DNA from 3 places in the Pseudoalteromonas sp. BSi20311 genome. Region 2 is predicted to be linked to each of the others. Evidence: predicted binding sites of a transcription regulator. Region 2 holds the regulator's gene; each other region holds the start of a gene.

Region 1 (7,378 bases), on a different contig from region 2:
AGGACCAATACCTTGGTATTTAAATGGCACAATCGCAATCGGTCTTGCGCCGTCTATACCTTCAGTAATAACAATTTCAAGTGCTGCATGTGCCACACTTTGAAATCCTAATATTAAAACTAAACAGGCTATTTTAATTTTGTTAAACATGTCATCCCTTAAAACTCTGGCGCGATGGTTATATTAATATTCTTTAGTTGCTCGAATACGTCTTTGTCTTTAGATACCGGTAATGTGTCGGCCATGCGAACGGCTCTTAATGCAGCCTCACACACTAACTTATCACCGCCTAACGATTTTACCTGCGTTACTAGCCCATTAAATCCAAGACGGATATTAATGCGGCATTGCTGGTTTTTCATTTTTTCATCAATTAGTAAGTTTTGTTGAATACGCGCCATAATTAGAGCGCGGAATTTATCAACTTCACTGACTACTTGCTGTTGACGTATTTTATTACGAGCCGCCTGCTCTTTGGCAAGTTGCTCTTGCAGCATTTGTTCTTGCAATGCTTGCTGACGTTTACGTTCTGCTTCTTCAGCGCGTTTTTTACGCTCTTCTTCAGCTTTTTTAAGTGCCGCTTCTTCCGCTTTGCGTTTATCGGCAGCTGCTTTTGCTGCGTTTTCAGCTTCTTGCTTTTGCTTTTCGGCTTGCTTCGCTTTTGCTCGCTCGCGCTGTTCTATTTCTCGGGCTTTTTTAGCTTGTGCTTGCGCTTCTGCGGTTTCTTTTTCTTTCGCTCTGCGCTGCTGTTCAAGCTTTTTAATGCGCCTTGCTTCAGCTTCACGCTGTTTACGTGCATCGGCTGCTCTGCGCTCTAAATCGCGAATGCGTTTATCTTCAGCACGCTTTTTATCATCTTCTTTCTTTTTAAGCTCAGCTATTTTTTGCTCAACTTGCTTTTGATCAACCGTAACCGCCGAAACCGCTTTCTCTGGTTCAGGAATAGCCGCATTAAGCGTCACTTCCATTACTTTAGGTTTAGGAGGATGAATGTTTGCTGACGCATACAAAAACCCACCTAACGCTAAATGCAGCAATACTGATTTAATTAATGAACTACTCATACAGTTACTTGGTCCCCTCAAAGGATTCGGTCATTAACCCGACCGACGGTACACCTGCATTTTTTAAAAAGTCCATTAACAATAACACTTCCTGATACGACACTTTACCCGAGCCTTTTATCATCACAGGTACATCCGGGTTTTTCATTAGTTGTAGTTTAATTACTGCAGCTACATCTAATGCTTCCATTGGCTCTTCAGGATCGGTACCTACACTTACGTAATACTTACCATCGGCATCAATAGAGGCAATAATGGGTGGCGTGTCCTTGGTATCGACTAAGTCCGACTCTTCCATTTTTGGCAGGTCTACTTTTACACCATGAGTAATTAACGGCGCAGTGGCCATAAATATAATAAGCAGCACCAACATTACATCAATGTATGGTACTACATTAATTTCTGCGACTGGGCGACGCTTTTTACGCTGGTACATTCGCTTGAGCCTCTATTTGGGTAGCTGCTTGACGGTGTAAGATATTGGCAAATTCTTCCATAAAGTTAATGTAGTGAGATTCTAACTTTTCAACTTTATTAGCAAATCGGTTGTAAGCAATAACAGCTGGAATTGCCGCAAACAAACCCATTGCTGTAGCAATTAGTGCCTCTGCGATACCGGGTGCAACCATTTGTAAGGTTGCTTGCTTTACTTCACCTAGAGCGATAAAGGCATTCATAATACCCCACACCGTACCAAATAAGCCGATGTATGGGCTAATTGAACCCACTGTTGCTAAAAACGATAAGCTTGATTCTAGTTTTTCTATTTCACGAGAAAGCGCAACCCGCATCGAACGGTGTGTGCCTTCCATTACAATGCCCGCACTTTGAAAGGTATTTTTTTTATGACGTGCAAACTCTTTAAAGCCTGAAGTGAATAACGCTTCAATGCCAGCTGATTGGCCACCGCGTGATGAAATTTCGTTATATAGTTTACTTAGGTCAACACCAGACCAAAAACGTTGCTCAAATTTTTTGGCATTTGCTAAGGCGTCAGAGATGGCTTTTTTACGTTGAAAAATAATAGCCCACGACATAACCGACATAGCAACCAACGCTAGCATTACTAATTGCACAAGCAAACTGGCTTCTAGAATTAGATCTAAAAAATTAAGCCCTGATCCCACGTTAAACTCCTAAATAATTAAAAACATCAAATTGATTTATTTGAGTAAGGTAACTTAGCAATACATTCGCCACCATTAAAGTTTAGCTAGTGTATCTAGTGTATTTCCTGCTGACAACGATATTGCTGTGAATAGACAACAAAAAACGTTAAAAAAACAGCTTTACTCAATATTTACTATTTAACTCTTGTTCTACTGTATAAATAAATAACAACAAGGCTATATATTAGCGCGCTTAGATTCACTGAAGAGTTACAAAAACACGCTGTTTATTCAAAATTAATGCATAAGCACTCATAATTACCACATCCTTACCTTAACGTAATAGTAAAACTAATACCGAACGTTAATATGTTAATATACATAAACAAAGCATTTCATTAACTTATAGAATTAATGATTAATTAACATGCAACAATAAGCTAAAACAAAAAACCGCTGCTATTAGTTTTTTTAATCTGAAAATATAAATTTTCTAGTTTGAACAAATTGTGTCGCTTCGGTATTATTCTCCCATACCGAGCTAGCGCATTAAATGAAAGCTATTTCATTGAATCCAGTTCCTCGTAATATGATTTATTTCGTATTACTTTTTTACTTCTTGGGGTATGACCTCAACAAGTAAAACGTAGTTCCCTAGATTACTTCCTTAAACTTGTTGTTTGCCCGCATTTTTTGCGGGCTTTTTTTTGCCTGCAATTTAGCAAACCATCTAAATTCGGCCTAAACACTGTCACAGCAGGCGAACAATAGCCTGATATGTCTTAACGCTCAGTGAATTATTGGCAAAGTAAAATACGTCTCAATTTAACCTTTGCCCATACTAAAAAGCCACTGTCGATAAAATGACAGTGGCTTTAGTATTTAACCTAAACTCTGGATAATAAATCTATCTCAAGCTGCTAATTAGTCTTGCTTGGGAAGTAAACCAAAATGATGGTACGCATTATCCGACACAATTCGTCCGCGAGGCGTGCGCTGAATAAACCCTTGTTGAATTAAAAACGGTTCAATCACATCTTCTATGGTTTCTTTTTCTTCACCTATGGCAGCGGCTAAGTTATCAAGGCCAACCGGGCCACCCATAAATTTTTCAATAATGGCGAGTAAATATTTACGATCCATGTAATCAAAACCGCTTTTATCAACATCAATCATATCGAGGGCTTGCTGAGCTACCTCAGCATTAACCGTACCGTCTGATTTAACTTGGGTGTAATCGCGCACTCGGCGCAATAATCGATTTGCAATACGTGGCGTACCGCGCGAACGTTTGGCTATTTCGGCCGCGCCATCGTCACACATTTCTAAACTAAGATAATGCGCTGAGCGCCCCACAATATGTGATAAGTCCTCCAAAGAGTAAAACTCTAAGCGCTGAACAATACCAAAACGGTCACGCAGTGGAGAAGTTAATGATCCCGCACGGGTAGTTGCACCAATGAGTGTAAATGCGGGTAAATCAAGCTTAATAGAACGCGCTGCAGGGCCTTCACCTATCATAATATCGAGCTGGTAATCTTCCATTGCCGGGTAGAGTATTTCTTCAACCTGCGGGCTCAAACGGTGAATTTCATCAATAAATAGTACATCACCCTCTTCAAGGTTAGTGAGCAATGCGGCTAAATCGCCCGCTTTTTCAAGCACAGGCCCAGACGTGGTTTTAATATTTACGTTTAATTCGTTCGCCACAATATTAGCAAGCGTGGTTTTACCTAAGCCTGGTGGGCCAAATATCAATAAGTGATCCAACGCTTCGCTACGACTGCGCGCAGCTTCAATAAATATTTCCATTTGTTGCTTAACATGCGGCTGACCACGATAGTCGGCCAGTAACTTAGGCCTAATAGCACGGTCTATGGTGTCTTCGTTGGTTTTTTCAGCAGCATCTATTAAGCGATCAGCTTCGATCATAATTTACTCACAGCATTGATTTCAAAGATTCTTTAATTAGAACCTCAGTCGACATATCGGGTTTGCTTACTGATTTTACTGCTTTTTGCGCTTGTGGCAATTTATAACCGAGCGCCACTAACGCCGAAACCGCATCATCGGCCGCATTATTGGCTATAGTTGCATCGCTCGCAGGCTCTATTACGGCGCTATCGCTAAATGGGGTAAATAAGTCATTACCCCAATTTTTTAATCTGTCTTTCATTTCGAGCACTAAGCGCTCTGCGGTCTTTTTGCCCACCCCTGGTAGTTTAACCAAGGCAGTGGCATCTTCATTATTTACACAACTTACAAACTGCTGCGCCGACATGCCCGACAAAATAGCTAAGCCTAGTTTAGGCCCTACTCCATTGGCTTTTAACAGCTCTCTAAATAACGCACGTTCGGTTTTATTATTAAAGCCAAACAATAACTGTGCGTCTTCGCGTACTACAAAATGAGTGTACACAATGGCGTTGTCGCCTACTTTAGGCAAATCGTAAAAACAGGTCATTGGCATTTGTACTTCGTAGCCAACGCCGCTCACTTCTAATAGTATTTCTGGGGGCTGTTTTTCAACTAACACGCCGTTTAAGCGACCTATCATTGTTATTTCCTTAGACGTCCTCTAACGGTTTTGCTTGCGCTACCCGCTAGTTTTATTAAATTTTGTTCAGAGTGGGCATGGCAAATTGCAATTGCAAGCGCATCCGCCGCATCGGCTTGCGGCGTACCTGGCAGTTTAAGTATGTTTTTAACCATATGTTGTACTTGCGATTTATCTGCCCCACCGTTACCCACAACGGCTTGCTTTATTTGCCGTGCTGAGTATTCAAAAACCGGTAAGTCGGCCATAGAGGCACCGACAATCGCAGCACCACGGGCTTGACCTAGCTTTAAAGCAGAATCAGGGTTATGCGCCATAAATACTTTTTCTATAGCAAATGTTTCAGGCGAAAATTGCTCTATAAGTTGCGTAATGCCCTGGTAAATCATTTTAAGTCGGGTGGGAAAGTCATGATCGGCTAATTTAATACAGCCACTGCCTAAGTATGTAAACTTGGCACCTTGATGCGCAACCACACCGTAACCCGTTAAACGCGAGCCCGGATCGATCCCTAAAATTATGGCCAAACAGCACTCTCATTATTGTTATTTATTAATAGTGCTAATAATGCCAGAGCACTGTATAAATTACCAGTACAAAGCAAAAACAAAAATGCCTACTTAAAAAGTAGGCATTTAAACGCTATTTGGCTGGAAAGTTTACGCCAATGCGCGTACTAAGCCTTGGGTATTTTGTTTAAGCGTACGGGCAATCATAAAATAGCCTAACCCTGCTACAAACACGCCGCCAGCAACGGGGCCTATAATCCAAATATTAGGATGCAGCTTACCCGCTAAATCAAACATTTGCTGCTGAACAATCAATAACGCAATATCGCTGAAAAATGCAGCCACCAGTCCGGCTAAACCGCCCAGTAATAAAAACTCATACAAGGTGGCATTTTTGATTAATCGGCTTTTAGCGCCCAAAGTACGCAGTATCACAATTTCTTGCATCCGCTCACCTAAGCTTGCTTGCACCTGCGATATAAGTACCAACGCGCCACACAACACCACAATAGCCAGTACAAAGCCAATAGCTAACGACACTTGCTCAATAGTCGATTGAATTTGTTTAACAAAGTTGTCTACATCAATCGCTGTAATAGTAGGGTATGCTCGCAATAGCTGGCTAAAATCGCGCTTTTGCTCAGGCTCAATACGTACTGATGAAATATAGGTGGCCGGAAAGCTGCTAAGTACATCTGGGCTTAAAATAATAAAAAAGTTAGGCTTGAGGGTGGCCCAATTTACTTTTCGCACACTGGTTATTTTAGCATCAAACGACTGTGCACCAATTAAAAATGTAAGAGTATCGCCTAGTTTAACATCGAGGCGCTGCATCATTGACTCTTCCAGTGAGGCCTCGGCAACGGCGTCATCGCCAAACCACTGACCATCGATAATGTCATTTTGCGAAGGGACCTCGTTAAGCCAAGTTAAGTTAAGCTCGCGGCCAATGCCTGAGCGGGCTTCTTCGTCTTTTTTCTCGTTATCTTGCAATGACACTTCACGCGCAACCGCTTCACCGTTGACGGCATTTACGCGACCACGAATAGTCGGGTAAAACTCCGACACCTGAATGCCTTTTTGTGCTAAGTATTCATTTACCGGATCCAGCTCATTTTGCGTAATATTAACCAAAAAGGCATTAGGTGCATCGCTTGGTAACTGAGACTGCCAATCCGAAATAATGTCGTTTTTTAGCACAATTAAAAACAACAGTAATTTAATCGCTAGCGAAAAACTAATTAGCTGCACCGCATTAACGTTGGCGCGCTTTTGAATAGACGCAATAGCCAACGACCAGCTGTTACCTGGCTTTAAGCCTAGCTTTCGACCCCCGCCAAATATTAATTTAGAAATTAAAAACAACACTAAAATAAGGGCAAGCGTTGAGGCAAATAAAATAAGGGTAATTTTAATATTGTTACTAAATAACCACATTAATAAAAATACCGTTAAGGCGCTAAGCCCTAAATGGATTTTACTTACCGCAAGGCGGTCGCCTAAATTACGGCGAAGCACTCTAAGTGGTGGAATATCAAATAAGTCTAACAATGGCTTAATAGAAAACATAACCGCACAAATAACCCCGGTGCTAATAGCCACTAACCACGGTTTAAACCCTGCCATAGGCAGTTCGGTTCCCATGCTTTTTGCAAGGTAACCAGTTGCAACTTCTTGTAAGCCGTAACCAATAGCAAGGCCAACGACTACCGCCATGGTACACACCATTAATAAGTGCATAAGGTAAATTTTGCGGATCATGTCACGGCTGCCACCTAAGGTTTTCATCATTGCGACTGGGTCATATTGGCGCTCACAATAGCGCTTAGCCGATACTGCAATAGCAACCGCGGCTAATATAATGCCCAGCAAACCTGCTAACAATAAAAAGCTTTCGGCTCTGTTTAAGCTATTTGAAATAGGAGACTGGCGGTCTTTTACACCATACCAGTTTTGGTTTTCTTTGAGTTGCGGTTTTAGCCAATCGTAAAAACTATTGATGTCGTTTTCATCACCTGCATATAACTGGCGGTAAAATACACGACTGCCTGGCTGTATTACTTCGGTTTTTGCCACATCATCTATGTTTATGAGCACCCTACGGCTACTAGAGAACACATTAAATGGCGCATCGGGTTC
Region 2 (7,378 bases):
AAGCCAGTAGCGGGTTGATGGGCATGATGAGCCTCATTGGTATTAGGTTGTTCTGCAATGCTACTCATTATTTAGCCTCCCCACCAGCATCCAGTGCCGCTTGTATTTCGCTTGGTTGAATTACCTCTCCGGTGTCATTACCCCATGCGTTGCGTTTATAAGTAATAACGGCTGCTATCTGCTTAATAGATAATTGCTTGGCAAAAGACTGCATCGCTGTACCAGGCTTACCATAAAGTAAAATATCGATGTGACCTTTAATATCACCTACCACTATTGGACTGCCTTTAAGTGCAGGAAAAACCCCTGGCAGGCCTAAACCTGTAGGCTGGTGACACGCAGCACAGCTCGCCATATAAACTTGCTCACCCAGTGCCATTAACTCTTCTTTTGGTACTACTTGGTCAAGTAGCGCCGCACTTTCGGCGGCCGCTTTTTGTTTAGCTTGTTTAGCTTCTGCCAACCACGATTTGAAGTCTTCTTCTGTTTTTGCTTCTACCACAACAGGCATAAAGCCATGATCTTTACCACACAGCTCTGCACACTGCCCGCGGTAAGTACCTACTTCATTAATATTGGTCCATGTTTCATTGATAAACCCAGGATTTGCATCTTTTTTAACAGCAAAATCAGGTACCCACCATGAGTGAATCACATCATCTGAGGTCATTAAAAAACGTACTTTTTGATTAATCGGTAGCACCAGCGGCTTATCTACTTCAAGTAAATAGTTCGGGTTTTTATCGGCAAGATTAGTTATTTCATTTTGAGGAGTCGCTAACATTGAATAAAACTCAACATCCTCCCCCATATATTCGTAATGCCATTTCCATTGTGAGCCAGTAATTTTTATGGTGATATCAGCTTTGCTGGCATCCTCCATGGCAATTAGGGTTTTAGTCGCAGGAATGGCCATAACAATTAAGATGACAAAAGGAATGGCAGTCCAGAGTATTTCTACTTTGGTGCTTTCATGAAACTGGGCAGGGACAGCCCCTTTAGATTTGCGATGATGAATGAGTGCCCAAAACATAATGGCAAACACGATCACCCCAATCACACAACATATTAAAAATATAGTCATGTGTAGTTGGTATACATTATTACTTATATCAGTTACGCCTTTACGCATATTATATTGGCTATTAGCAAGCACATTTTGCGAAAAAACTAACAATATAAGCCACAAGGAAGAACTCAGCTTACCCATGTGACGGCTCCTTTGATGCTATTGCTGACGCAAAGCGAAGGGACATACTACTTAAACGCCCATTCGTTATTTTTATTTTTTATAAGGGTGCTGGAGTTATTAAATGTGTGTGCTCAAAACGACTACGCTGTGAGTTATTTTTATTCCAGCTCTTTAATAACTAGTTAAAAAATAAACAATAAGCAAGGTGAGTATGAAAAATAAACAAGGGGTTACTTAAAAAAGTGCAGCAAAAAAGTAGTCACTAATGAGTTAGTTAACCTAAGAGTCAGGGGTGGTAAGGGGTAGCTTGAATAACAGCGGAAAAAATATAAAATTTTATGATTTAAAAATAATTAGGATAAATTTATTTATATATAAGTATTTAGCGATGTTATTTACAATAACAAAAGCGATTAACAAGCAGCACCATAAAAAATAATACAAGTAAAATCAGCGCCTAATTAATATTAAGCGCTAAGTTATGCTTAACTATCACATCCAATCAGCGTTACGAATAACACCTACCGCTAAGCCTTCAATATTGAAAGATTCATTTTCCAAGTCGACTTCAATGGCCGAAAACTCGTCATTTTCAGCATGCAGTAATACTTTTCTGCCGGCTTTTTCTAGGCGTTTAACCGTAACATCATCATCCACTCGAGCAACAATAACCTGACCATTTTCAGCCACTTGAGTTTTATGTACAGCGAGTAAGTCGCCATCCATAATACCAATATCTTTCATACTCATGCCGTTAACACGCAGTAAAAAATCGGCCGCAGGTTTAAACATTAAAGGGTCAATTTTACAGTGGCTTTCAACATGCTGTTGCGCCAATATTGGCTCACCCGCAGCAACCCGACCAATTAAAGGCAAGCCTAATTGCTCTGGCTCTTCTTCTTCAACAAGCTGAATGCCGCGACTCGCACCCGGCTTCATTTTAATTACACCTTTTTTAGCCAGTGCTTTTAAGTGTTCTTCTGCAGCATTTGCACTTTTAAAACCCAGTGTTTGTGCAATTTCGGCACGTGTAGGAGGCATACCAGTGTCTTTAATAAACACTTTGATAAGTTCGAGTATTTGCGCTTGGCGTTTTGTTAATGGTCGCATACAACTGGTTTTCCATACAGTACAATTAACTGTGAGTATATACAGTTATTTAAAAATCGCAAATATAAATTAATACCTTATAAGTCATGATGGCTAAACAATAAGATGCTTTAAAACCGCAATAATAAATGTAATTATTAGCAGCGCATTATCATATTAATTCTCAATTACTTATCCAAGGAGCTAGCATGAGTATTTGGCACCAACCAATTACATTAGAGTTTTGTAAGCAATTAGATCAAGGGATCACTGGCCAAGGCACGCTCATGAAGACCATGGGAATTGAAATCAGTGAAATTGGTGATGACTACTTAGTCGCCACTATGCCAGCCATACCTGAGCACCATAATCCAATGGGTATAGTGCATGGTGGTGCCAATGTCGTGCTTGCTGAAACAGTAGCAAGTTATGCCGCTAACTTTGTGGTTGATTTCAGTCGATTTTATTGTGTTGGGCAAGAGATCAGCGCAAGCCACTTAAAAGCGTCACGCAACGGCACATTAACCGCTACCGCAAGGGCTTATCATATAGGTAAACGCAGCTCGGTTTGGGATATTAAAATAACCAATAGCCGCAATGAGCTTTGCTGCGTATCAAGAATGACCGCAGCCGTAGTCGAGCGAAAAGGTTAAATTACTTTTCCAGAGGGTAAATAGTAACTTCTATGCCTGCGCCAATTGCAGATATGCGTAACAAGGTATCTGCATGCAAGGCCTGATTGAAACATTTTGGCGACGTACCCGACTCAAACCCCATATCAAACGTTCTGCGAGAACAGCTTAACCATTGCTTTAATGCATTGCGTGAACACGACTCGATTAACTCACACAAATGATTAATTGCTTTATCGGGTGTGGTTATTTCACCAGCTACTTCGATGCGTGCCAGTTGGCGGTATTCGTCTTTATCATAATGTAAAATGGTTGCGACCTTTTTTAAATCAGCAACTAATACGCTAATATCTTGCTTTGACTCAAGCTCTAGATCTACATTTAAAAATTGAATTTCCGACATACAGTTGTGTTACCCCACTTAAATTTCACCGCAAACTTTAACCTAATTTTGCATTTATACCAAATCAACAGCTTATAATTTATTTAATTCCTTTATTAAGCTGCAAGTATTAAAGTAACGGTTAATACAGCTATTAACCTAATGGCAGCTAGCTCCATTAGGTGCCTTGCACAAAAAATAATAATAATGAGTAAGCGAATGAACAAACGCATTTTTAAAACAGCCCGTAAGCTGCATAAATGGCTAGGCTACTTTTTAGTAATACAAATTTTTGCATGGCTGCTTGGCGGTTTATTTATGAGCGCCATGCCACTTGAAAAAGTACACGGTAAACACCTTGCAAACCGCCAACTAGAAAACCCTTTCAGCCAAGCCGATTACACAGCCTCACTTGATAAAATTATTGCAAATACACCACAACCCCAACAAATTAATTATAGTCACTTTTTAAATACCCCAGTAATTACGGTAACTACAGCAAGTAAAATCTATAGTTTTAATGGTGTAACCGGCAACCCACTCCCACCACCAAGCAAGGCACAAATCATCGCTAATGCCCAGGCTCACCTTTTAATTAAAGCAAACGTTATAAGCACAAAAAAGCTGGCAACCAGTTTTAGAGAAGCCGGGTTTAAAGAAAATATTTGGCAGGTTAATTTTAACGATATGCTTAGCACCAGCTTATATTTTAATGCTGATAACGGCGAGTTCATTACAGTTCGCAGTAATATTTGGCGAGTGTTTGACTTCTTTTGGATGCTACATATTATGGATTACGATGAGCGCGAGGATTTTAACAACCCGTTACTTATTAGTTTTGCTGCCAGCAGTGTGTTTTTTAGCTTTACTGGTTTTATTTTATTACTGCAAAACATCCGATTCAGAACAAGAAAACGTCAGCTATCCTGAGTTTTTAAGTGGATTCGGTTTAAAACTGATTTACCATTTAGGTTATTCACTCTAAAATCGCGGCTCCTGTAGTTCACTAAAGTGATAGGATATGCCGCATTTTATTTTTGCGTTATTGCTTTGCGTTGTCAGCTTTAATCTAAATGCTGAGCAATTTACTCGTTTTTCCAGTGCTAAAAAACACTTAATTAAAACCTTACCAACGGATGCAAAAAGTATCTATTGTGGTTGCGACATAAAACGTAAAGGCAAAAAGTTAGTACCCGATGCAACCCATTGTGGTTATGTGCCACGCAACACATTTACCCGCTCAGGTAACGTGAATCAACGCGCTCTACGAATAGAATGGGAACATATTGTACCCGCTTGGGAGTTTGGTCATCAGTTACAATGCTGGCAAAATGGTGGACGCAAAAATTGCCGTAAAGTAAGTGCAAAGTTTCGCATGATGGAAGCTGATATTAACAATTTAGCTCCCGCAATCGGTGAAATTAACGCTGATCGTTCAAACTATCGCTTTGGCATGTTAGCCCAAAATACTAATCAATATGGTCGCTGTGAGGTTAAGGTTAATTTTAAACAACGCGTTATTGAACCGCCGGTTTATGCACGTAAACGTATTGCCGATGCATACGCTTACATGCAAAAAACTTATGGTTTAAAAATATCAAATAAACAACAAAAGCTGTTTAATGCGTGGCAACAACAAGCTTATGCCGCAAACACCGACAGTAAAAAGCTGTAAACTTATGTTTATAATGCTTGGTGTGGTCCAAATATTTCGTAATGAATATTCGAGCTCTGTACACCTAAGTCAAGTAGTTGGCCTTTTACATAAGCCATGAACGAAGCTGGTCCACACAAATAAAATACACCCTCACTAATAGGCAGTGATGCCTCAAGCACAGATAAATCCATAAGCCCTGTGTAATCACATCCCCCACCACCTTGATTAAACCAGGTTAAGGTTTTTAGTTGTGGATACATAGCCGTTTGCTGAGCTAGGTAGTCTTTAAATGAATACTCAAGGCTATTTTCACACGCGTGTAAGTAACTAATCGCTTGATTAGTATTGTCGCTCAATAGCGTTTGCAGCATAGCCATCATTGGGGTTTGGCCAACACCTGCAGAAATAAGCACAACGGGGCTTGTTGCATCTTTCAAAAAGAAATCACCTGCTGGTGGGTATAGCTCTACTCGTGCGCCCTGCTCTAGTGAGTGTAAATAGTTAGACACCACGCCAGGCTGTGGTTGGCACTCTTTTTTAACGCTAATACGATAGTTTTTAGCATTGCTCTTTTGCGAAATAGAATACTGGCGGATCTCTTCATATTCTGCCCCCTCAGGCTTAACTTTAATGCCAAGATATTGTCCTGGCTTGTGGGAAATAACAGCTTTACCGTCTACAGGTGTGAGGATAAAGCTGGTTACAAATTCAGACTCAACATGTTTATGAGTAATTTCAAACTTCCGTGTACCTACCCAGCCACCCTGATTATTTTTACTGTGTGCATACAACGCTGCTTCTTCGGTAATACAAATATCAGCCAATAGGTTATAAGCTTCTCGCCATGCGTATTCAACATCAGCTGTAAACTGATCAGGAATAAGCTCTTTAAGTGTGCCGATCAAATGCGCCCCTACAATAGGGTAATGCTCGGGTAAAATATTCAAGCTGGTATGCTTATGGTTAATTCTTGCTAATGCCTCTTTTAACACGGCTAAATTATCAATATTTTGCGCATATGCAGCCAAGGCATTAAATAATGCAAATTGCTGACGACCCGTTTCTTGATTAGTCATATTAAAAATATGTTTAAGTTCCGGGTTATGGCTAAACATGCGCTTATAAAAATGATCGGTGACGACTGTGCCCGCTTCTGCAAGCAATGGAACTGTACTTTTTACAATCTTAATAGTTTTTTCAGATAACATTTTGGTTTCCTATGGGTGAACTAACCACGACGCCCATCAACACGACGCCGCGTTAATATAGGTGTGCAGTGAATTAAAAATAATAAAAAAGCCAGTAACCAAAGCACAGCGCTAAGCTGCCAAGCTAGGTGTGGCCCAATAAAAGGCGGGAGAAAAGCACGAATAATTGCAGCACTAAACACCAATGCAAACGCAAGGTTCATAAAACGCGGAATAGTAAGTGAGCGACCGGTATGTCCTAGTGATACCCGTGTCATCATGGCTAAAATCATCATGCCGATACCACCAATAGTGATAAAATGCAGAGCGTCTTTAAACAGTATTGCACTGCTATAAAAACTGATTGCCACTAACATTAAACCTATACCTAAGGCTAAATACGCAAAGTGTAACGACCATAATAATGGGACTTTTAGGACTTGCTTGTTCCACCAGCAAACACCGCGAACTAAATGCAAAAACGCTGCACTCATCACAGCTAGTGCCGGGTTAATTACAGTAAAAAATAATTTGCTAATAAAAAATAATGCTATCGCCAATACCGATAAGTATAAAATAGCTTTATCTATGTTTGGTGTGCGTACCTGCTTAGATAAGCCCAGCCCTTTGGCAGTAAAAAAGGGTAATACACGCCCAGCTACAACCCCCACCAACAAGCTTATAACCAGTACTGCGGTATCAACCATTGCAAGCGCTAGCTGCGTTTGATTTTTTAGCACTAGTATTAAATACAACATATTGAGCGTACATAAAAATGAAAGAATAAATAAAAACAAGTAATTGCGTTTACTGCTCGCTTTTATCAACATGCTGGCTAACACTATGATTACCGAGAGCCACCAAACAACTTGTAAAATCAGTACCGCATAAACATTAAACTGAGCAATGCTAGGCACAACTACAAAAAAACTAAGCCGTGCACTAAGCCATACTAGGCTAAGCCACATCAATGGTTTACCGTTAATACTTGCAACACCGGTCCATGTTTGTGCTGCAGTAAGTAAAAAGCCAGCCACAACCACGCCCGCAAAACCAAATAACATTTCATGTGCATGCCACAAATTAGCAGGCATAACTAAATACCACTGTGCATCGCCACTTAAAATAAGTAACCAATAACCCACAGACAAACACGCTAGTGATCCACCAGCTAAAAAAAAGGGTCTAAATGCCAACATCCATAATGACCATTGTGATACCTGATGAAATGCGACCTGC
Region 3 (7,378 bases), on a different contig from region 2:
CTAACTAACGTTAGGTTAATCATTCGACTAAAGGCTGATACAAGTATCAGCCTTTTTTTATGCTAATAAGATATATTAAAACGTCAACACACAATAATTAAATCCATCTTAAGCACGGGTAACTAAAAGTCTAAGCTTCAGCGTCCAACTGTTATTGTATTTAAACTAACCGCTAAAACGAAATATAAGAAATACAATATTATGAAAATAAAGCTCTCTTAGCCTATATTTTAACTATGCTTATTGAAGAAAAATAATGCTCTGATACAGGAACATATTTATGCCAAACCTCCGTCGTTTTACTATATTTCAACGTCTAGCCATTTTAGTAGGGATTGTAATATTGGGTTTAATTGTATTGAGTATTTCGAGTTTGAGTAATCAATACCAAGCGCTCAAAAAAGAGCAATACCTTAAAACTAAAAATGTGGTAGAAACTGCATATAGCACTATTAAGCACTATGCAGCTCTTGAACAAAACCAAACACTCACTCGCCAACAGGCACAATCTCAAGCAATCGCCTCAATCCGCTCATTGCGCTACGATGATACGAACTATTTTTGGATAAACGATTATCAGCCTGCCATGGTAATGCACCCAATTAAACCAGCTCTTGAGGGAAAAGATTTAACTAATAACAAAGACCCTGATGGAACCCCGCTATTTGTTGAGATGGTTAGCGTTGTTAAAAAATCCGGCGAAGGTTATGTGCCTTATAAATGGCCAAAACCAGGTAACGACAACCCCGTAGACAAAATTGCGTTTGTGAAAGGTTTTGATCAATGGCAATGGATAATCGGCTCAGGCGTGTACCTTGATACTATAGACAGTGCCTTTTCGCAGCAGCGCACTATTATCATTATTAATGTAGTTATTATGATTATTGTGGTGGTGTTATTTAGTTACTTTATTGGTCGTAGTATTTTAACCCCTACCCGTTTAGCCGCCCAGATGATGAAAGACATCTCTCAAGGTGAGGGAGATTTAACCCGTACTCTGAACGAAAATGGTAATGATGAAATATCTCAACTTTCGCAATCATTTAACTTATTTGTCTCTAAAATTAGAGAGTCTTTAGTACTGGTCGCCAAAAATGCAAACGATGTAAACGACCATGCTCATACCGTCGATGACTCGAGTAAAACCAGCCAATCATTTATCGAGTTACAAAACGACAGCTCAACTCAAGTGGCTGCAGCTATGGAGCAAATGACCCATCAAATTCATGATGTAAGCCGTAATGCCGAAGCCGCCGAACAAGCCGCAAATGAAGCGGCAAGTAATGCATCAAGTGGTAAAAACGTGGTGTCGAAAACAATTACAGCTATTGAAGCCCTTTCTACTAACATAGAAACCGTAAGTAAAGTTACCGCTGATCTTGCTCAAGAAAGTAATAACATTGGCTCGGTACTTGATGTAATTCGCAGTATTGCAGAACAAACTAATCTACTGGCGTTAAATGCTGCAATTGAAGCAGCGCGAGCAGGTGAGCATGGTAGAGGCTTTGCCGTTGTAGCCGATGAAGTGAGAACGCTGGCCAGCCGAACAGGTAAAAGTACCGATGAAATTCAAGCCATGATAGCTAAACTGCAAGAAGGCGCTAAAGCTGCGGTTGAAGCGGTAAAATCTAGCCAAGAAATTTCTATCTCAACCGTTGAGCAAGCTTCTGCTGCCAATACCTCGCTTGATGAAATAGACAGATTGGTATCGGTGATCACCGATATGAACGGCCAAATTGCAAGAGCAACAGAGCAGCAAACATCGGCCGCAGATGAGGTGAACTTAAGAATTAACGACCTCTCGCAATCAACGGAGCAATCACTGGGTAACACCAATGATTTAACCCGTGCTAGCGACAAACTGAAACAAAGTAGTGTTGAGTTATCAAGCGTGGTATCGCGCTTTAAGCTTAGTTAACTCAATTAAAAAGCCCTGATTTTCAGGGCTTTTTAGACATATTTATATAGAGAATTATAAACAGTAGTGGGCAAATAAACTGCTTACTGATGCTGCCGTTGGTTTGCCATGTTGCCAGTCACCGCCTTCAACGCCACTACCTGCAATATCCATATGCACATAAGGAAGTGGTAAAGTAGACTCATTACCATGCTTATCTAACCCGCCTACAACAGCTAAAAATGCCATAGGAAATTGGTGTCCGCGTGCTGTAACAGCAGAAGCTGCATTATTACTAGAGAGTACGTCATCGGCTAAAGTACGTGGCTTTATAAAGTCATAATCTTCACGACGTGAACGGGATACTTCTGCACCGTCAGCCCATAAATCACCACAATCAGCTAATTGACGTGAAATATTAGCACTACATGCTGGCCCATTTTCTACATAAGCACCATATGGCCCCATCGCGCGTGCAGCATGCCCTGTTAAAGTAGCCACAGTAAACAGCGTTGGGTTTATTTCGTTTTTAGCCAAATCTTTCATTTCGCTAAGTAAATCCCCCATCGCTAGACGCCCTTCGGCATCAGTGTTACCAATGCGCACTCGTACACCTTCACGGCTGGTAATGATTTCATCAGGAACAAAACAATCTGAACCAATTGAGTTACGTACCACCGCTAAAAAGGCAATCACTTTGACGCCTTTAGGCTGGTAATCAGCAACTGCTTTCATAAATCCAGCAACAGAAGCCGCACCGCCTTTATCACGGCTCATGCCCGCCATATAGCCGCCCACTTTTAAATCTGCACCGCCAGTGTCATAGACTAAGCCTTTACCAACAAACATCAGTGTGCGCGTTACTTCGCCCTCTGGTACATATTCAAGTTTAACTACACGAGGGTGATGACGCTCTACCGCATAAGACGCACGAGCAACAGTGCTTAGCATCGGATAGTGTTTATCAATGGCAGCTAAATCGCCAATTACATCAACGCTCACTGCGCTATTGTTAAATAGCTCACTACAGTAATCAGCAAAGCGTGGTGGTGCCATACGCTCAGGCTCGGTACCACATAAATCACGTGCAGCATATTGACCAGCGGCTAACGCATTGACTGCTTTAATCGTTTGTTCATTGGCATCAATTAAACCGATTTGAGTAATGGGTTCAATACCTTGACCATGAAATTCACGCGCTTCCAAAGGCTGCCATAATGCTTGGCATGCGCCTAAATAGGCCACTTCTAGAGCGTGTTGATAACGACTATCGATATTTAAAGCGGGTAAGTAAATCGCGGGGCTTACACTGCCCGACGCTTTTGCTTCATTGATGGCTAATTTAGCCGCATCAAAATAACGACGTACATCGTCATAGTCTCTATTTAAAGGGCCAGTTGGTGCTAATACCACACGTTTACCGGCAATAACTAATAAGGTAACTTGATTGCCTATACGTGAGTCTACTTGGGCTTGATTTAAAATTGCATCACGCAGAGGCGTATTTGGTAAATGAGAAAAGTCATCACTGATAATAATAAGTGCATCGTGTGATGTACAATCTAGGCTTGCACTTACTGGCTGAGCCAGCACTGCTTTTGGATATGCCATAAAAAAAAGATCCTGTTAGAAAACGTAGTCCCTATTATTATTTATTTAGCAATTTATAACCAGTGAACTGCGATATTCTGCATATTTACTGGCAACTTGGTGTTACAAGTTTTACACATCAAGAATACTGAGCTGTAAATTATGCTCTGGTTGATTTTTAATACCAACGCCAATTCCTAATAAGCGCACGGGTTGCTGTAATCCACGTTGATAAGCTTTGGCGAGTAACTCTTTAAAAATAGCGGTGTTTAATTGATGATTCGCTTGATCTGCTGAGGTCACAACAAAATTAGCAAATTTAACTTTAACACTTAACTTATTAATTTTATTTTGCAACTGCTGCTTATTTAGCCTAACAGTGAGCTCATCTAACAGTTGCGGTAATTGTTCAAGGCACTCATCAAGGCTGTTTTTGTTGTATTCATAAGTATGCTCCACGCTCAATGACTTACGAACCCGCTCAGTTGAAACCCGCCCTATATGATCCCCCATACATTTTTGATATAACGATACACCAAAATTCCCCACATGTTGCTGCATCCAATTAGCGCCTTTTTCTCGGACATCTTGGCCCGTGTATAATCCTTTTAAATTAAGCTTCTCCAAGGTTACTTTACCCACGCCTGGAATTTTACCTAGTGGTAATTGGGCTAAAAACAAGTCAACCTGTTCAGGCAATACCACAAATTGGCCATTGGGCTTATTTTCATCACTAGCAATTTTGGCTATAAATTTAATTGGCGCAATCCCCGCAGAGGCGGTCAGCCCTGTGGTATTAAAAATATCGGTGCGGATCTGCTCAGCAATTAACGTTGCACTGCCTTTAAATGCAGTACTGTCGGTCACATCTAGGTATGCTTCATCAAGTGAAAGAGGTTCAACAAGGTCAGTATAGCGGTTAAATATAGCGCGGATTTGAGTTGATACTTGTTTATAAACCGCCATTCTTCCGGGCACAATAACTAAATCGGGGCAAAGCTGTTTGGCATGATAGTTAGACATAGCAGAACGCACACCATATTCTCTGGCAATATAATTAGCGGTAGAGAGCACTCCTCGGCGACTATTACCGCCAATGGCCAGCGGTACGCTTGCAAGCTTAGGGTTGTCGCGCATTTCAACGGCTGCATAGAAGCAGTCCATGTCTATATGAATAAACTTTTTCATCACACAATAACAACTGTTTATTTATACAGCCATTATTGTGGAATCGCTATTAATTAGCAAGCATGTTGTTATCTAAAAAGAGCGCCTATTTTTTTTGGGCTTATTAAAACAATACATCCAAAATAGTACTTCTAAACAGAAGCCTAATAAAATCAAAATAATTGCTCCTGCCTCATTACCCATAGCGTAACAAGTGAACGAAGCTATAAAAACAGTGCATGCCAATAACCAATTAATTATATTCTGCATAGTTCTCTCCTTGTGTGTTAATAGTTACTATAGTCATGAATTCAAAGAGGTACAATTTTAACTCTCGAATTTTTTGCCCGCTATAATTCCCTTGAGCTCATCCGACCATGTTGCTAATCTAAATACTTTAAAACTAAGAGCTATTAATACATGGAAACGTTTAAACAACAACATCCTATTCATACCGATATTACTGTAGCGTGGGGCGATATGGATGCCCTACAGCATGTTAATAACTGTGTTTACCTTCGTTATTTTGAAATAGCCAGAATCGATTTTTTAAATAAATTAAATTTATTTGATACTATCAATGCTAAAGCCACAGGCCCTGTGATCAGTGAAAATAACATTCGCTACAAACGCCCTGTGACGTTTCCTGACACATTAAGCGTAGGTATTACTATTAGTGATATAAAATCTGACCGGTTTGTAATGAATTACAGTGTATTTAGTCATGCGCAAAATGCGATAACCACCACAGGCATGTCGAAAGTGGTGATGTTTGACTTTAAAACAGGGCAAAAAGCGACGATCACAGAACCTTTGTTATCGGCTTTAAAAGCAAACTCTGAAAACGAATAATTAGGATTAGTAATGCAATATAGTCAATTAGGTAGTAGTGGTGTTAGTGTTTCGAGAGTCTGTTTAGGTAGCATGACCTGGGGAGTACAAAATACCCAGCGCGATGCTGATGAGCAAATAGCCTATGCCCTTGAACGTGGTGTTAACTTTATTGATACAGCAGAAATGTACGCAGTTCCGCCCACGCCCGATACCTATGGTAAAACAGAGGAAATTATAGGGGATTGGGTCGCTCGTAATCCACAAAAACGAAAAGACATTGTTATTGCAACTAAAATTGCCGGTAATGGACTTTCATGGATCCGTGATGGCGGTGATATTACTCGCCAAGCTGTTATTGATGCCGTTGATCAGTCTCTAAAGCGCTTACAAACCGACTATATTGACTTATACCAATTACATTGGCCAAACCGCCGCACCCCACATTTTGCAAGGCAATGGCCAGGTATGCTCAAGTTTACCGAGGTCGATGCAAAACAACACACCGCAGATATGCTGGATATTTTAGAGGGTTTAGATGCGTGTGTTAAAGCAGGTAAAATTAAGCATTGTGGGCTTTCTGATGATACACCATGGGGAATTAGCCAATTTTTAAATTTAGCTAAAGAGCACAACTTGCCAAAAATGGTGTCTATTCAAAATGAGTTTAGTTTAGCGCATGCGAAAGATTGGCCTTATTTAATAGAGCAATGTGTGCATGAAGATATTGCTTACTTACCTTGGTCGCCTCTGGCGGCTGGGCTATTAACTGGTAAGTACCTCAATGGAGCGCGCCCTGAAGGCTCACGTTGGACATTTATGCAGCGCAACGGTATTTTTCGTGATACACCACAATCACAACAAGCCACTAAGGAGTATGTTGAACTTGCCTATGAGCACAACATAACACCGGCACAATTAGCGCTAGCGTGGTGTAATCAAGTAGATGGAGTGACATCATCTATTATTGGTGCCACTACTATGGCGCAATTAAAAGAAGACATTGATGCATTTGAGCTAACCCTTAGCGACGATGTATTATTAGCGATTGATACCATATTCAGAAATAACCCAATGCCTTACTAGGGTCTGTTGGCCTTTGCATATTGAAACTTGTTCTACATAGGGCGATTTAATCACGGCGCGAGGTTTGTAACCTCGCAGGTAATCAAAAACAGCAAAGAATAATACCAATTCGCTTAATTAAGTGGTCTATTTTGAGGCTGGAAAAACGTGTTGATAGCTAGGCAAAAAATTGCTATTTAGTTGTTCTAAATGAGAATTTTTAACGCAGGTAGTGACACGTTTAGCCCCGTAAAATGATTAAGTATTATTGCTTATTGGCATAACTACGCTTCAATGAAATTGATTCTTTGCTGTTCTTTATGTTTATTTTTTGGACATTCAGGTATAATAACAAACAGCCATTTAATAAAGAATTATCAGCCTTTTTTATGCATACAGCTCGTTATTTCTGCCTGCTTTTTTTAATATTCTCGAATAACAGTATTAGCCAATCTAAAAATCAGCTCACTGAAATTTTGTGGCTACAGAGCAACACTCCGCCTTTTCACTTAAACTCAGAAAGTGCTCAAACGGGTTTGTGTGACAATTTAACTGAGCAACTCATTAGCAGTATTAAGGATGTAAAACATACTCGGTTAGTTGTGCCACAAAAACGAATTAATAAATATATCAGAGAAGGCAAAAATGTCTGCTTCCCATGCGTAATTCACAAAAAAAACGCCAACCAAGTCTATACTTACTCACGCCCTACCTCCATCTACCCAGAGTTTAGTATTATTACCACTAACCAAAAAGCACGAACACTTACCAAAACACATGGTAATCCTATAAATTTAATTAGCTTGCTTAGCGATGAAAACTTTACCT

Evidence for each region. Region 2 encodes LexA, which represses DNA repair genes until DNA is damaged. Its sites were predicted from a motif close to TACTGTATNNNNATACAGTA; they were not measured.
Region 1: ruvC (crossover junction endodeoxyribonuclease RuvC) is a predicted target of LexA. The motif match lies at 5,307-5,326, and genes of this name have one in related genera.
Region 3: dinB (DNA polymerase IV) is a predicted target of LexA. The motif match lies at 4,687-4,706, and genes of this name have one in related genera.

The regions. Positions count from the first base shown of each region.
Region 1 covers NZ_BADU01000141.1:7,750-15,127, reverse strand. Annotated here, with positions in the region: gene tolB (Tol-Pal system beta propeller repeat protein TolB) at 1-150, opposite strand, end outside; gene tolA (cell envelope integrity protein TolA) at 159-1,064, opposite strand; gene tolR (protein TolR) at 1,069-1,500, opposite strand; gene tolQ (protein TolQ) at 1,487-2,191, opposite strand; gene ruvB (Holliday junction branch migration DNA helicase RuvB) at 3,098-4,105, opposite strand; gene ruvA (Holliday junction branch migration protein RuvA) at 4,113-4,730, opposite strand; gene ruvC (crossover junction endodeoxyribonuclease RuvC) at 4,733-5,257, opposite strand; gene P20311_RS14290 (ABC transporter permease) at 5,390-7,378, opposite strand, start outside.
Region 2 covers NZ_BADU01000142.1:7,050-14,427, forward strand. Annotated here, with positions in the region: gene ctaD (cytochrome c oxidase subunit I) at 1-68, opposite strand, end outside; gene coxB (cytochrome c oxidase subunit II) at 68-1,210, opposite strand; gene lexA (transcriptional repressor LexA) at 1,685-2,302, opposite strand; gene P20311_RS14390 (PaaI family thioesterase) at 2,491-2,934, shown strand; gene P20311_RS14395 (hypothetical protein) at 2,936-3,316, opposite strand; gene P20311_RS14400 (hypothetical protein) at 3,515-4,225, shown strand; gene P20311_RS14405 (endonuclease) at 4,317-4,970, shown strand; gene hmpA (NO-inducible flavohemoprotein) at 4,979-6,160, opposite strand; gene P20311_RS14415 (NnrS family protein) at 6,181-7,378, opposite strand, start outside.
Region 3 covers NZ_BADU01000079.1:19,434-26,811, reverse strand. Annotated here, with positions in the region: gene P20311_RS09090 (methyl-accepting chemotaxis protein) at 281-1,918, shown strand; gene P20311_RS09085 (leucyl aminopeptidase family protein) at 1,973-3,508, opposite strand; gene dinB (DNA polymerase IV) at 3,620-4,675, opposite strand; gene P20311_RS09075 (thioesterase family protein) at 5,075-5,506, shown strand; gene P20311_RS09070 (aldo/keto reductase) at 5,519-6,571, shown strand; gene P20311_RS09065 (ABC transporter substrate-binding protein) at 6,940-7,378, shown strand, end outside.